DNA from 2 places in the Streptomyces sp. SAI-135 genome. Region 1 is predicted to be linked to the other one. Evidence: riboswitches for the same ligand, from Rfam matches in the RefSeq annotation. Region 1 holds a riboswitch; the other holds the start of a gene.
What was found. A riboswitch is a leader RNA that binds a small molecule or an ion and turns the genes downstream of it on or off. The one in region 1 is predicted to bind thiamine pyrophosphate.
Positions count from the first base shown of each region.

Region 1 (7,635 bases):
TGCTGTCCGGACGGGTCGTAGCCGTACTGCTGCTGGTCGTACCCGGTGTAGCCGTCGTAGCCGTAGCTCTGGTCGGCGGCGGCCGTCGCGTACTGGTCCTGGGTCTGGCCCGCGGCGGCGTAGGACTGGTCGCCGGTGTAGCCGGAGTCGTTGTACACGCCGTAGGAGCCGGTGTCGTCGGGCAGGGGCTGCGGTTCGTAGACGGCGGTGCTCTCGGCGGCCGTGGGGGCGCCCGAGCGCGCGGGGGTGAAGACGTCGTCGCGGTCGTAGTCGTCCTGGCCGTATCCGGCGGTGTCCGGCCGGCCCTGGTCGTAGCCGGTCTCGTCGCCGTAGGCCGCGTCACCCGTCTCCAGGCCGGAGACCTCCAGAGCGGGCTCCTCGCCGCCGCGCTCCCGGCGGGACTTCTTGCCGCCGGTCAGACCGCCCAGTGCGGCGGGCGGGTTGACCGCCCAGCCCTGCTCGAAGCCACGGCGGAACGACAGGGTGACGTAGGTCTGGCCGACCGCGAAGGCGATCGCGCCCAGGCCGATGACGATCACCGACGGGATCAGCACGCCGAGGACCACGCCGAGGAAGCCGACGAAGGCGAGCAGCCGCCAGCGCAGTCGCGCCTTGTACTGCAGCAGCACCTCGCCGAGCAGCCACAGCGCGACGAATCCGAACGCGATGTAGAGGACCGTCCAGCCCATGTACGCCCCTCTCCCAGTGACCGCTACGCAGTGTGTCGTATGTCCGTGCGGCCGGTCTAGGCCTGCGGTGGATGGTGCAGGCCCAGGTTTTCGTAGATTTCCAGCGTCGCCGTGGAGTTGTTGAGCGTGATGAAGTGCAGTCCGGGCACTCCCTCGGACAGCAGCCGTGCGCAGAACTCCGTGGCGAACTCGATTCCGATCGAGCGTACAGCGGCCGGATCGTCCTTTGCTGTGAGGATCCGCTCTTTCAGGACGGAGGGGATGCTCGCGTTGCTCAGCTGCGGGAGCCGCTCCAGCATCCGCACGCTGGTCACGGGCATGACCTCGGGAATGACGGGGGTCTCGCAGCCGGCCGCGTGGACTCGGTCACGCAGCCGCAGATACGACTCCGGCTGGAAGAACATCTGGGTGATCGCGTAGTCGGCGCCTGCGCGGCACTTGCCGACGAAGTGCTCGACGTCGGTGTCCCAGTCGGCGGAGCGCGGGTGCATCTCCGGGAAGGCGGCGACACCGACACAGAAGTCGCCCGACTCCTTGATGAGCCGGACGAGTTCGGAGGCGTAGGTCAGGCCCTGCGGATGGGCCAGCCAGTCGCCCATGGGGTCGCCGGGCGGGTCGCCGCGCACGGCGAGGATGTTGCGGATCCCCGCGTCGGCGTACTGGCCGATGATGTTGCGCAGCTCCGCGATGGAGTGGTTGACCGCGGTGAGGTGGGCGACCGGGGTCAGGGTGGTGTCCGCGACGATCTGCTGGGTCTCCTTGACGGTGCCCGCGCGGGTGGAACCGCCGGCGCCGTAGGTGACGGAGACGAAGTCCGGGGCGACCGCCTCGACCCTCCTGAGCGCGCTCCACAGGTTCCGCTCACCCTTGGGAGTCTTGGGCGCCGAGAACTCGAAGGAGTACGTCGTCTTGCCCGTGGCGAGCATGTCGCGCACGGTGCGTGCGCGGTCAGTCCTGGTGGATGCGGTTCCTAGGGCCATACCGGCAGGTTAGCCAGGGGGCGACGGTCACCCAACCAGATCAGGGAAATTTGCCCGTTTTGTCGACTTGTTGTCCACCCCTCGGACACTGGGCCGATCATGCGACCGGTCGTCGGCGGGCCGTCACCGCGTGTCACGCAACCGCTTCGCGAACTCCGCGGCGGCCGCGCCGGGATCGTCCGCCTCGGTGATCGCGCGGACGACGACGACCCGGCGGGCGCCGGCCTCCAGGACCTCGTCGAGGTTGCCGAGGTCGATGCCGCCGATGGCGAACCAGGGGCGGTCGGTACCGAGGGCGGCGGTGTGGCGGACCAGGTCGAGTCCGGGAGCGTGCCGGCCGGGCTTGGTGGGCGTCGGCCAGCAGGGGCCGGTGCAGAAGTAGTCCACGCCCTCCTGCACGGCGGCCGCGGACGCCTCCGCCTCGGCGTGGGTGGAGCGGCCTATGAGGATGTCCTCGCCGAGGATCGCGCGGGCGGCGGGGACGGGCAGATCGCCCTGGCCGAGATGCAGTACGTCGGCTGCGGCCGCGTGGGCGACGTCGGCCCGGTCGTTGACCGCGAGGAGCTTGCCGTGCCGGGCGCAGGCGTCGGCGAAGACCTGGAGGTGCTCCAGTTCCTCGGCCGCCTCCATGCCCTTGTCCCGCAGCTGCACGATGTCGACACCGCCGGCCAGGACCGCGTCCAGGAACTCGGCGAGGTCGCCCTGGCGCCTGCGGGCGTCCGTGCACAGGTAGACGCGGGCGTCGGCGAACTGGGTGCGGGCGGTGTCGGGCATGCGTGAGTCTCCCCCGGGGTTCGGTGGCGTACGGGCCGTGCCGGACCGCGGCCGTGGTCTCTGGCGGTCACGGCCCGTACGCCGGTGTGGTTCGGATCAGACGGCGAGCGCCTGGGCCCGGCGCTTCACCTCCGTGCCGCGATTCTCGCTCAGGGCCTGCGCGGGGGTGCCGGGCAGGCTGTCATCGGGCGTGAAGAGCCACTCCAGCATCTCTTCGTCGGTGAAGCCGTCGTCCCTCAGGAGCGTCAGGGTCCCGACCAGGCCCTTGACGACCTTCTGCTCGGCCCCGTCGATGAAGGCGGCGGGGACGTGCAGCGCGCGGTTCTCACCACGGCGTACGGCGATGAGCTGGCCCTCCTTGACCAGCTGCCGCACACGCGTCACCTCGACGTCGAGCATCTCTGCGATGTCGGGGAGGGTGAGCCAGGCGGGGACGAGAGCATCGATCTTTGCGTCAATCTCGGTCACGGGATTAAGCGTGCCATCCCGCACTGACAGTCGGAAGCCGGGGCGCCTCCGGCGGGGGAACGGGGGTATGCCTCACCGGGCACGGACAGCCACGGAACCAGACGGCGCCGGCCGCCGGGATCGGGTGGGCCCCAGCCGTCGGCACCAGTCAGATCTCCGCCTCCAGGACCAAGTGGGTCCCGGCCGGCTAGCGCAGACGGGCTCCACCCGGCAGAGCCCCGGCCGCGCGGCAGACGGGCCGGCCGTCCGCACCCCTCTCAGGACCAGGCACGTCCCGACCCTCAGAACCGCACGGGCGCCGCCCTCAAGACCAGGCAGATCCCAGCCGGCCTGCGCCGACAGACTCCGCCCGGCCCATAACGGCAGAGCACCGACAAGGCGCGGCCGACGGGCCGAGCTGCCCCCGTCGCCCTTGCCACCACCCACGCACCCCAGCCCAGCCAGACCCCCGCCCTCAGAAACAGCCAGATCCCAGCGGGGCCGCCGACAGACTCCGTCCGGCCGATCGCAGCGGAGCCCGGCGGGCCGGGCCGTCCGACCGCCCGCCAGTCCACGCCATGCGACCGCCCGGGCAACCGCCCGCGTCGCCCCCTACGCCGTCGCCGCCTTCAGGGGCCTTGCCGGGTCCACCAGCAGTTGCGGGTTCATCTCCGTGCCCGCCTCGATCAGGCGGCGGCCCTGGGCCAGGTCGCGTGGGCGGCCCACGGCGAGGAGGGCCACCAGGCGGTTCTCGCGCAGCCAGCACACCGTCCAGGCGGGACCGGACGGCTCGCCGCGCCACAGGGTCGTGTCGGCGGAGGCGTGGTGGCCGACGTACTGGACGAAGCGGCCGAACTGCTCGGACCAGAAGTACGGGACCGGGTCGTAGACCGTGGGCGTCTCGCCCAGGATGTCGGCGGCCACCGTGCGGGGGCCCTGGAGGGCGTTGTCCCAGTGGTGGACCAGCAGGCGCTCGCCGTACCGGCGCGAGGGGAAGGAGGCGCAGTCGCCGACCGCGTAGACGTCCGGTACGGACGTGCGCAGCCGGTCGTCGGCGACGACCTCGCGGTGGGCGCCGAGCTCGATGCCCGAGCCGGCGAGCCAGGCCGTGGCGGGCCGGGCGCCGATCCCGACCACGACGGCCCCCGCGGCCAGCCGGGAGCCGTCGTCCAGGACGACCGCGCCGGGCTCGACGCGCTCCACGCGCGCGTGGGTGCGCAGGTCGGCCCCCGCGTCCGCGTACCAGGAGGTCATCGGCGCGGCCACCTCGGCGGGCAGCGCGCCGGCGAGCGGCCGGTCGGCGGCCTCCACGACCGTCACCGCGCAGCCCGCCTCGCGCGCGGCGGTGGCGAACTCGGCGCCGATCCAGCCCGCGCCGACGACCACGATGTCGTGCTGCCGGGCGAGCACGGGCCGCAGCCGCTCGGCGTCGTCCAGCGTGCGCAGCAGATGCACCCCGGGCACGCCCTCGGTGCCCGGCAGCCGGATCGGTTCGGCGCCGGTGGCGAGGACCAGGACGTCGTACGGGAAAGGCCCGGTCTCTGTGTCCAGTTCGTGTGCCTCGGGGCGCACGCCCAGCACCTCGCGGCCGAGCAGCAGTTCGATGCCGAGGGCCTCGAAGTCCACGTCGAAGGCGGAACCCTCGGCCTTGCCCAGCAGGACGGCCTTGGAGAGCGGCGGGCGGTCGTACGGCTGATGGGGTTCCGCGCCGATCAGGGTGACGGTTCCCGTGAAGCCCTGTTCGCGCAGGGCGACCGCGGTCTGGACCCCCGCCATGCCCGCGCCGACCACGACCACCCGCCGCTGCGCCTGCGTCTGCTCGCTCATTTGATCACCATAGTCAGCTGACAATCAGTCAGTCAGGAGTCGTGCGCAGTGACCTGCTCCACAACGCTCGTCCCGCTGCCCGGCTGCGACTCCCACTCCCACGTCTCCTCCAGCCGCACCCGGCCGTCGGGAAGCTCCACGACCGTCGAGACGCAGTGCCCGGAGGAGGTCGTCCCGTCCTGCTTGAGCTGGACGTACCGGAAGTCGAGCCGGTCCCCCGCGCGCGTGCCGACGAGATGTCCGCGCACGACGTCACCGCCCGCGTACTCGGCCCAGATCTCCCCGTCCTTCTCGTGGTAGGCGAACCGGGTCCGCGTACCCACCTGACCTGGGGCCTGATCGGCCACCGGGGCGAGGACGAGGCCGTCGAGCGAGCGGGGCATGGTGGAAGGCTCCCTTACAGAGGCACACGGGCACGGGCTAGGGTGGCCAACGTAGAGCACTCGCGGGAGCCCGGACGCACCGGGCTGAGAGGGAGGCTGGCGGCCTCCGACCGTACGAACCTGATCCGGGTCATGCCGGCGAAGGGAGGGGCTGGACGCCCATGTCCTCACGTACGTCAGACGTCCTCGTCGTCGGGGGCGGCATCATCGGCCTGGTCACGGCCTGGCGGGCCGCACAGCGCGGTCTGAGCACGGCCGTCGTGGACCCCGAACCGGGCGGCGGGGCCGCCCAGGTGGCCGCCGGGATGCTGGCCGCCGTCACCGAACTGCACTACGGCGAGCAGACCCTGCTGGGCCTGAACCTCGCCTCCGCCCACCGCTATCCGGCCTTCGCGGCGGAGCTCACCGAGCTGACCGGACACGACCTCGGCTACCGCCGCTGCGGCACACTCGCCGTCGCCCTGGACGCCGACGACCGCGCCCACCTGCGCGAACTGCACGCGCTCCAGCGGCAGTCGGGGCTGGAGTCGGAGTGGCTGTCCGGACGGGAGTGCCGGCGTCTGGAGCCGATGCTCGCGCCGGGCGTACGGGGCGGGCTGCGGGTGGACGGTGACCACCAGATCGATCCGCGCCGACTCACGCGCGCGTTGCTGGCCGCGTGCGAGCGGGCGGGTGTGACGTTCCACCGCGCGTGGGCGCACCGTCTGCGTGTCGTACGGGACCGGGCCGCCGGGATCGCCACCACGGACGGCGAGGAACTGGGGGCGGACCAGGTGGTGCTCGCCGCCGGAAGCCTCAGCGGCCGTCTGGAAGGGGTCCCTGAGGCCCTGCTGCCTCCTGTGCGGCCCGTGAAAGGGCAGGTGCTGCGCCTGACCGTGCCGCAGCGCCACGCGCCCTTCCTGAGCCGCACCGTGCGGGCCGTCGTGCGCGGCAGCCAGGTCTACCTGGTCCCCCGCGAGAGCGGCGAGCTGGTGATCGGCGCGACCAGCGAGGAACTGGGCTGGGACACCACGGTGACCGCGGGCGGGGTGTACGAGCTGCTGCGGGACGCACACGAACTGGTCCCCGGCATCACCGAGCTGCCGCTGACGGAGACCCGCGCGGGACTGCGCCCGGGCTCCCCGGACAACGCCCCGCTGCTCGGCCCGACGGAGCTGCCCGGTCTCCTGCTGGCCACCGGGCACTACCGCAACGGCGTGCTGCTGACGCCGGTCACCGGGGACGCGCTGGCCCACGCGCTGACCACCGGTGAACTGCCGGAGGTGGCCCGCCCGTTCACCCCGAGGCGTTTCCTGGAGTCCGTGGAGCAGCCCGCATGAACATCTCCGTCAACGGGGAGCCGCGCCAGTTCGCCCCCGGCACGGCTCTCGACACCGTCGTGCGGGCGCTGACGCCCGCGCCCTCCGGGGTGGCCGCCGCGCTCAACGAGACCGTCGTCCCGCGCGCCCAGTGGCCCTCGACCTCCCTCGCCGAGGGAGACCGCGTGGAAGTCCTCACCGCCGTCCAAGGAGGCTGACCCATGGCCGACGATCCCTTCGTCCTCGGCGGCACGTCCCTCTCGTCCCGGCTGATCATGGGCACGGGCGGGGCGCCCAGCCTGGAGGTGCTGGAGCGGGCCCTGGTCGCCTCCGGCACCGAGCTGACGACGGTCGCGATGCGGCGGGTGAACCCCTCGGTGCACGGCTCGGTGCTGTCCGTGCTGGAGAAGCTCGGCATCCGGGTGCTGCCCAACACCGCGGGCTGTTTCACCGCCGGGGAGGCCGTCCTGACGGCCCGTCTCGCGCGCGAGGCGCTCGGCACCGACCTGGTGAAGCTGGAGGTCATCGCCGACGAGCGCACCCTGCTGCCGGACCCCATAGAGCTGCTGGACGCGGCGGAGACCCTGGTCGACGACGGGTTCACGGTGCTGCCGTACACGAACGACGACCCGGTGCTGGCCCGCAAGCTGGAGGACGCGGGCTGCGCGGCGATCATGCCGCTGGGCTCGCCGATCGGCTCGGGCCTCGGTATCCGCAACCCGCACAACTTCCAGCTGATCGTCGAGCACGCGCGCGTGCCCGTGATCCTGGACGCGGGGGCGGGCACGGCGTCGGACGCGGCGCTGGCGATGGAACTGGGGTGCGCGGGTGTGATGCTCGCCTCGGCGGTGACGCGGGCACAGGAGCCGGAGCTGATGGCGCACGCGATGCGGCACGCGGTGGAGGCGGGCCGGCTGGCCCACCGGGCGGGGCGCATCCCCCGGCGGCATTTCGCCGAGGCGTCGTCCCCCGTGGAAGGCAGGGCCGTACTGGATCCGGAACGCCCGGCATTCTGAACACGCGTTCGATCCGGGACACGGGCAGGTGCGACCTCCGTCACAGGTCAGCTGCAGTACACCCCTGTGGCCGCCGAACCGGATGGACTGTCAGCCGCGGCTCGTACACTCGCCTGCGTGGATACGACGCTTCAGGACCCGCTGGTCGGGCAGGTGCTCGACGGCCGCTATCGCGTGGACGCGCGCATCGCGGTCGGCGGGATGGCCACGGTCTACCGGGC
Region 1 covers NZ_JARXYP010000002.1:2,680,040-2,687,674, forward strand. The annotation lists gene M2163_RS16610 (hypothetical protein) at 1-689, opposite strand, end outside; gene metF (methylenetetrahydrofolate reductase [NAD(P)H]) at 746-1,669, opposite strand; gene thiE (thiamine phosphate synthase) at 1,793-2,443, opposite strand; gene M2163_RS16625 (Rv2175c family DNA-binding protein) at 2,540-2,911, opposite strand; gene M2163_RS16630 (FAD-dependent oxidoreductase) at 3,503-4,717, opposite strand; gene M2163_RS16635 (hypothetical protein) at 4,750-5,100, opposite strand; TPP riboswitch at 5,153-5,264, shown strand; gene thiO (glycine oxidase ThiO) at 5,262-6,419, shown strand; gene thiS (sulfur carrier protein ThiS) at 6,416-6,616, shown strand; gene M2163_RS16650 (thiazole synthase) at 6,620-7,414, shown strand; gene pknB (Stk1 family PASTA domain-containing Ser/Thr kinase) at 7,532-7,635, shown strand, end outside.

Region 2 (7,635 bases), 2.0 Mb from region 1:
GCACGAGGGCTATCTGCACCGCGACAAGGGCCTGTTCTTCCTCGGGGAGGCGGCTGAGCGGCTGAGCAGCAGCGGAGCCGAGCAGAAACGTCGCAGCACCGTCGTCGAGGCGCTGGCGCACTGGCGCGACCTGATCGGCGTCCCGGTGTACTACGCGCAGTACCGCGACGGCGAGATCGAGGTCCTCTGTGTCTCCGAGAGTCCGGGAAACCCGGCGGTCGAGGAGTGGGCCGACTTCCGCGAGACCGGGCACGCACACGCCATCGGGCAGTGTCTGCTGTCCCAGCTCGACGACGAGGCCCGGCGCGACCACCTCGACCGGTATCCCGTGCAGTCCCTCACGCCGTACACCGTGCGCGACGGCCACAGTCTGCTCCGGCGTCTCGAACGGACGGCACGGATGGGACCGGTGATCGAGCGTCAGGAGTACGCCCTGGGGGCCGTGTGCGCGGCGATTCCGATCACCGTGGGTAACGCTGCGGCGACGATGGCCATCTCTCTGCCCGCCCATCAGGCGGGCCGGTTGTTGGCCGCCACCCAGCAATTGCAAGAAGAAATCGGTCGCTTGATGGGCTCGCTGGCGATCTCTATCAGTATCTGAAAACTCACTCCTTGTGATCTGTCGTGCACGTTCAGCAAGATGCCACCAGTGTCAGAGGGTTCATTCCGGCCAATGAAGGCAGATGACGGGGTAGGCGATGCGCGAGACCGTACAAGCAGAGGTCATGATGAGCTTTCTCGTCTCCGAGGAGCTCTCCTTCCGCATTCCCGTGGAGCTGCGCTATGAGGCCTGCGATCCTTACGCGGTCAGGCTCACCTTTCACCTCCCGGGCGATGCCCCGGTGACCTGGGCTTTCGGCCGCGAGCTGCTGATCGACGGGGTGGGCAGGCCCTGCGGGGAGGGCGATGTGCGGGTCGCGCCCGCCGGTTCCGACCTGCTGGGCGACGTCCTGATCAGGCTTCAGGTGGGCGGTGACCAGGCCCTGTTCCGCTCGTCGACGGCGCCGATCATCGCGTTCCTCGACCGCACCGACAAGCTGGTTCCGCTGGGCCAGGAGGCGGCACTGGCCGATTTCGACACCCATCTCGACGAGGCGCTGGACCGGATCCTGGCGGAGGAACAGAGCGCGGGCTGACCCCTTGACGCCCTGACGGCAACGAGGTGGCGGAACGCTTCATCGATAGGACGGGAGGGTGCAGGAACGCTTCTGCCCCGGCCTGCGCCGGGTTCGCGAGGGCGCTCCGACGGAGTTCTGCGGTGGGCGTGCCCCAGGAGGACTCTGGACTGGGCACTGAGAACCGATCACCGGACCCCTGCGGTCAGGGGAGCCAGGAGGTGGCGCCGACCCCGGCCCAACCCCTGGGCGTCCCCGTGACATCAGCGCCTGCGCCGCCGCCCCTTGCCACCACGCCCGGCCGCCGGACGGCTGTCGGCCGTGCCCGCGCTCACGCTGGTCGCCGGGGCCGGCACCGACGCCCCCGCCGTCTCTACGCCCGGTCGGTCGGCCGAGACCACGAGGGCCGCGAGGGCCGTGGTGACCGGCACCGAGGCGACAAGGCCGATCGAGCCGACCAGCGTGCGCACGATCTCCTCCGCGACCAACTCGCTGTTGGCGACGGTCCCCACGCTGGACTGCGCGATGGAGAAGAGCAGCAGCAGCGGCAGCGCGGCACCGGCGTAGGCGAGGACGAGCGTGTTGACGACGGATGCGATGTGGTCGCGGCCGATCCGGATACCCGCGCGGTACAGCCCGCGCCAGCCCATCGTCGGGTTGGCCTCGTGCAGCTCCCAGACCGCCGAGGTCTGCGTGACCGTCACGTCGTCGAGGACACCGAGCGAGCCGATGATGACGCCGGCGAGCAGCAGACCGCTCATGTCGATCGTCGGATAGAGCCCGTGGATGAGCCCGGTGTTGTCGTCCGTGTTGCCGGTCAGCGCGGCCCAGTCGATGAACGCCGAGCCGAGGACGCCGATCAGCAACAGGGAGATCAACGTGCCCAGCACCGCCACTGAGGTGCGGGCGGACAGACCGTGACACATGTAAAGGGCGATCAGCATGATGGCGCTCGACCCGATCACCGCCACGACCAGCGGGTTCGAGCCCTGGAGAATCGCGGGCAGGATGAAGAAGTTCAGCACCATGAAGCTGATGGCCAATGCGACCAGCGCCATGACTCCGCGCAGCCGCCCGACGACCACCACGGCGAGCGCGAAGATGCCGGCGAGCAGACCCATTGGGAACCTGCGGTTCACGTCGGCGACCGAGTACTGCAGATCCCTGGGCGCCGAGGGCTCGTAGGCGACCACGACCTTCTGGCCCTCGTGCAACTGCCGTGTCTGGTCCGGCTGGACGATCTCGGTGAAGGTGCGGCCCTTGTCCTGGCCGGTGTCGACCCGGATCGTCGCCTTCTTGCAGGTGCCGTTCGCCTGCTGCTGGGCGGACGAGCCCTCGGCCGTGGAGGTGTCCCCGGTCGGGGTCTCCCCCGAGGCGTTCACCGACTTGCAGCTGACGCTCACGACCTTGCTGACCGTGGCCTGCTGGGTCTGCCGGTCGAAGCCGACGCCGGTGCGCTCGTGCGCCGGGGCTCCGCCGGGCCAGAGCACGAAGAGCCCCACCAGGACGGCCGCCCCGAACGGGATCAGGATGGCTGCGATGACCTTGCGCAGGTGTTTGGAGACGGGAGCCGCCGGCCCGTGACCATGGCCGTGCGAGTGGCCGTGCCCACCGCCGGAACCGGGCCCGCTCCCATGCCCGTGGCCGTCCCCGGGACCGTGCCCATGTCCGTCGCCGTGCCCACGCCCGTCGCCGGGGCCATAGCCCTGCCCCTCACCACCGTGACCCCCGCCGCCCCCCGGACCGCCGACGCTGCCCTGGCCGGCACGACCCGCGCCCTGATCGTGGCCGTGACCCTGGCCGTACCCGGGACCACCACCACGTCCGCCACCGGACCCCTGCCGCTGCCCCTGCTCATGCTCGTGCCAGCCGCCGACCCCGCCGTTTCCACCGGCTCCGCCGACTCCATCGGTCCCGCTCCCGCCGAAGCCCCGGCCGTCTCCGAAGCCCCGGCCGTCTCCGAAGCCGTCACGGGAGCCGCTGCCAGGGCCGTGTCCTGTACCGGGCCCAGGGCCGTTTCCGGAGCCCGGTCGGCGCGGGGGCTCGGGGGGCGGGTACGGGGGCTGATGCGTCGTGGTCACCGCCCGATCATCGCAAGAACGACAGGGGCCCCCTGTTCACCGCGCCCGAATTGACGCTAGCGTGGAGCCACCTTTTGTACACGCGGGAGCTCGGAGCACCGGGCTGAGAGGGCGCTGACCTCCGTCCCAGCGATGTTTCACGTGGAACGTCATCTCCAGCGAGTGACGTTCCCCACGAAATGTCGGCAGACGGAAACCGCTGCGTCGACCGCCGAACCTGTTACCGGGTAATGCCGGCGTAGGGAGTAGGTCTCATGACCAACAAGGACGCGCGCACGCCTGCCTCCGACCAGCTCGACGCGGAGGCCGGGAAGTCCATCGGCTGGCACAAGGCGTACATCGAGGGCTCACGCCCCGATCTGCGGGTGCCGGTCCGCCAGGTGCACCTCACCAACGGGCAGTCGGTCACGCTGTACGACACGTCGGGCCCGTACACCGATCCGCTCACCGAGACGGACGTCCGCCGGGGCCTCGTGCCACTGCGGGAGAACTGGATCATCGCCCGTGGGGACACCGAGGAGTACGCGGGCCGTCCCGTGCGCCCCGAGGACGACGGGATCAAGCACACCTCGCCCCGGGGCGGCCTGCGTAACCTCGACGCTGTCTTCCCGGGGCGGTCCCGCCAGCCGCGCCGTAGCCGTGACGGCCAGGCGGTCACCCAGCTCGCCTACGCACGCCGCGGCGAGATCACCCCCGAGATGGAGTACGTGGCCATCCGGGAGAACGTCTCTCCCGAGGTCGTTCGGGAGGAGATCGCGGCGGGCCGAGCGGTCCTCCCGGCGAACGTGAACCACCCGGAGATCGAGCCGATGATCATCGGCAAGCGGTTCCTGGTGAAGGTCAACGCCAACATCGGCAACTCCGCGGTGACCTCCTCCATCGAGGAGGAGGTCGAGAAGATGACCTGGGCGACCCGCTGGGGCGCCGACACGGTCATGGACCTGTCGACCGGCCGCAACATCCACACCACCCGTGAGTGGGTGCTGCGCAACTCCCCCGTCCCCATCGGCACGGTGCCGCTCTACCAGGCGCTGGAGAAGGTGGACGGCCGCGCCGAGGAACTGACCTGGGAGATCTACAAGGACACGGTCATCGAGCAGGCCGAGCAGGGCGTGGACTACATGACGGTCCACGCGGGCGTGCGCCTGCCGTACGTACCGCTGACGGCCAACCGCAAGACGGGCATCGTCTCGCGTGGTGGCTCGATCATGGCGGCCTGGTGCCTGGCGCACCACAAGGAGTCGTTCCTGTACGAGAACTTCGAGGAACTGTGCGAGATCCTCGCCGCCTACGACGTCACGTACTCGCTGGGAGACGGCCTCCGGCCCGGTTCGATCGCGGACGCCAACGACGAGGCGCAGTTCGCGGAGTTGCGCACGCTCGGGGAACTCAACCGGATCGCGAAGCGTTTCAACGTACAGACCATGATCGAGGGCCCGGGGCATGTCCCGATGCACAAGATCAAGGAGAACATCGACCTTCAGCAGGAGATCTGCGATGAAGCTCCGTTCTATACGCTCGGCCCGCTGACCACCGACGTCGCGCCGGCCTACGACCACATCACCTCCGGCATCGGCGCCGCGATGATCGCATGGTGGGGCACGGCGATGCTCTGCTACGTCACGCCCAAGGAGCACTTGGGCCTGCCCAACCGGGACGACGTCAAGACGGGGGTCATCACCTACAAGATCGCCGCCCACGCGGCCGACCTCGCCAAGGGACACCCGGGCGCCCAGGAGTGGGACGACGCCCTCTCCGACGCTCGGTTCGAATTCCGTTGGGAGGACCAGTTCAACCTGGCCCTCGACCCCGACACGGCCCGGGAGTTCCACGACGAGACCCTCCCGGCCGAACCGGCCAAGACGGCTCACTTCTGCTCCATGTGCGGGCCGAAGTTCTGCTCGATGAAGATCTCCCAGGACATCCGCCGACGCCACGGCGACAGTCAGGAGGAGATCGAGGAGGGCATGGCCCAGAAGTCGAAGGAGTTCGCGGCGGCGGGCAACCGGGTCTATCTGCCGATCACCGACTGAGAAGGCCAAACCGTCGACGGCCGAACCGTCAGCGGGTGAACCGTCGGCGAGTGGCCCGCGGCCGGGTCTTCGGCTTGCGCTCCCCGTGGTGGGGGCGCAAGCCGAGGGGCTGTGCCGGGTGCTACTCCCGGCTGGTGCTCCGGCCCCCCGAAGTCCGGGCTGGTGTAGTCCGGGCTGGTGAAGCTCGGACGGGCACCGGAGGCTCCGTCGTCCGGACTGCTGAAGCCGGGGCGGTCGTAGCCGAGGCTGGGCATCCGGCTGGTCGGTGCGGGTGGTGCCGTGTGGTGCAGTGCGGCGGTGCCGGGGTCGGCCAGGGCCTCCCTGAGGAAGGGGAGGAGACCCCGTTCCAGCAGCGCCTCGCGCCAGTCGTCCCTGGCCCGTGCCACCTCCTCGCTGAGCTCGCCGTACCCCGCGTCCGGCGAGGGCCGGTTGCGCAGCGCGGTGATCAGCAGGCCGACGGCGGCGACCAGGATGGCGGCCGCGGTCAGCGCGCCGAACACCCATCCGATAGTGATCATCGCGTGGGCGAACGCCGGCGGGGGGCTGAGCATCTGGAGGATGTAGCCCACGAGCAGGAAGATCGCCGCGGCGATTCCGGCGAGGACGGGCGTCAGGACGGCGGCGACGGCGACGGCGCCCGCACCGGCGGTCTCGGCGACCTCTCCCATGGTGGTGGCGAGCCCCATCGCACCCGTGCCCGACTCGGCGGGGCCGGGTTCGTGCACGGACGACAGGGTGGACGGCGTCGCCGGGCGGCGCTGTTCCTCGCGGACCTTCACGTAGTGCTGGTACTCGGTCGCCGCGGCCGCCGTGATGATCGCGGTGGCGTTGAGCGCCATGGTGCGCAGCTGTTCGGGATTCAGCCGCTGTCCGACGGCGGCCAGTTCGGGACGGTGTGGTGCGGAGCGCAGCGCCCCATCGAGGATCCGCTCGTACTCCTGGCGGTCCTCGCTGTGCAGGTGCTGCGGAACGCTGTTCATGTGCATCCCCCGATGCTCCGTAGGGCTTGGGGCTCGCATGACAACGAGCCGTCGGGCAGAAACGGAGGGGAGCCTGCTACGGATAAGCAGATGGTAGAGCGGTCACGGCACAGGGTGACAGGGGGTTTCCAGAAATTGGCCTCTGGCCTGCGCGGTCGACGGGCGGCCCGTCCTGGGGGAACCTCTGCCCCGTGAAGGCTCAGATATCCAGGGGCAGTTGCTGGACCAGCAGTTTTCCGGCCATGGTCACTCCGCCGTCCATCGCGATGGCCAGGCCGTCGGCGTAGACGTGCGGTCCCTCGACCACCGGACCGGATTCTTCCTTGTCCTCCTCGGAGCCCACTTCGCCCAGCAGATAGGGGATCGGGCTGTGGCCGTGCACGATGCGGCTGCCGCCGTAGGTGTCGAGCAGGGAGCGCACGTGGTCGGCGCCGCCTTCGTCGCGGAAGGAGAAGCGCTTGGTGAACTTGCGGAACAGGTCCCACACTTCGTCCGCGTCGTTGCGCGTGAGGGTCTCGCGGACGGTGTCGTTGACCGCCTCGATCGAGTCGCCGTAGTCGAGATAGGCGGTGGTGTCGGAGTGCACGAGCAGATGGCCGTCGACCTCCTCGACGGCGTCGAGCCGGGCCATCCACTGCAGGTGGTGGTCCTGGAGGCGGTCCATGTCGGTCTTCTGCCCGCCGTTGAGCAGCCAGGCGGCCTGGAAGGTGGCGGTGCCCGCGCCGGAGTTGACGGGGGTGTCGCCGAACCGCTTGGCGCCGATCAGCAGCAGCTCGTGGTTGCCCATGAGGGCCTTGCAGTAGCCGCCCGCCGCGGCGGCCTCCGCGGAGAGCCGCATCACGAGGTCGATGACGCCGATGCCGTCGGGCCCGCGGTCGGTGAAGTCGCCGAGGAACCACAGCCGGGCGGTGCCCGCGCACCAGTTGCCCGCGGCGTCGACCAGGCCCTTCTCGTGGAGGGCGGCCATCAGTTCGTCGAGGTAGCCGTGGACGTCGCCGACGACGAACAGCGGACCGGGACCGTCCACCGCCTGCTCGGCGGGGTCGGCGACGGGCTGGAACCCTTCACCGTGGTCGATGACCGGCAGATCCTGCTCGGTGGGGGTGTACCCCTCCGGGTAGGCCTCCTCGTGGGCGGGAATGACGTCGCCGGGGTGCGTGCTGTGGCCGTACGGACCGGTCTCGTTGACGTACGCGGGCACCCGGAAGTCGCGCAGCACTGCCGTGCGCTCCACCTCGGGTCCCTGACCGGCCCCCTGAGTCATCAGACCCCTCCACCATCGCGCCGCATCTGCACCGCTTCGGACTGCCTGGTCGCAGCGGCCCGCGGTGTCGTGGGCCCATCATAGGAATGCGGATCGCGCCGTGTGATGACCCAGGGGTGGTGAATCGGAGCAAGACTCCTGTTCACCGCGGCATTCGCCCCG
Region 2 covers NZ_JARXYP010000002.1:4,651,213-4,658,847, reverse strand. The annotation lists gene M2163_RS25545 (IclR family transcriptional regulator C-terminal domain-containing protein) at 1-601, shown strand, start outside; gene M2163_RS25540 (SsgA family sporulation/cell division regulator) at 699-1,136, shown strand; gene M2163_RS25535 (YibE/F family protein) at 1,379-3,196, opposite strand; TPP riboswitch at 3,269-3,458, shown strand; gene thiC (phosphomethylpyrimidine synthase ThiC) at 3,451-5,229, shown strand; partial or broken gene M2163_RS25525 (hypothetical protein) at 5,358-6,215, opposite strand; gene M2163_RS25520 (metallophosphoesterase) at 6,409-7,473, opposite strand.
Region 2: it holds a riboswitch for thiamine pyrophosphate, as region 1 does, so the genes downstream of both, thiC (phosphomethylpyrimidine synthase ThiC) here and thiO (glycine oxidase ThiO) in region 1, are expected to answer to the same signal.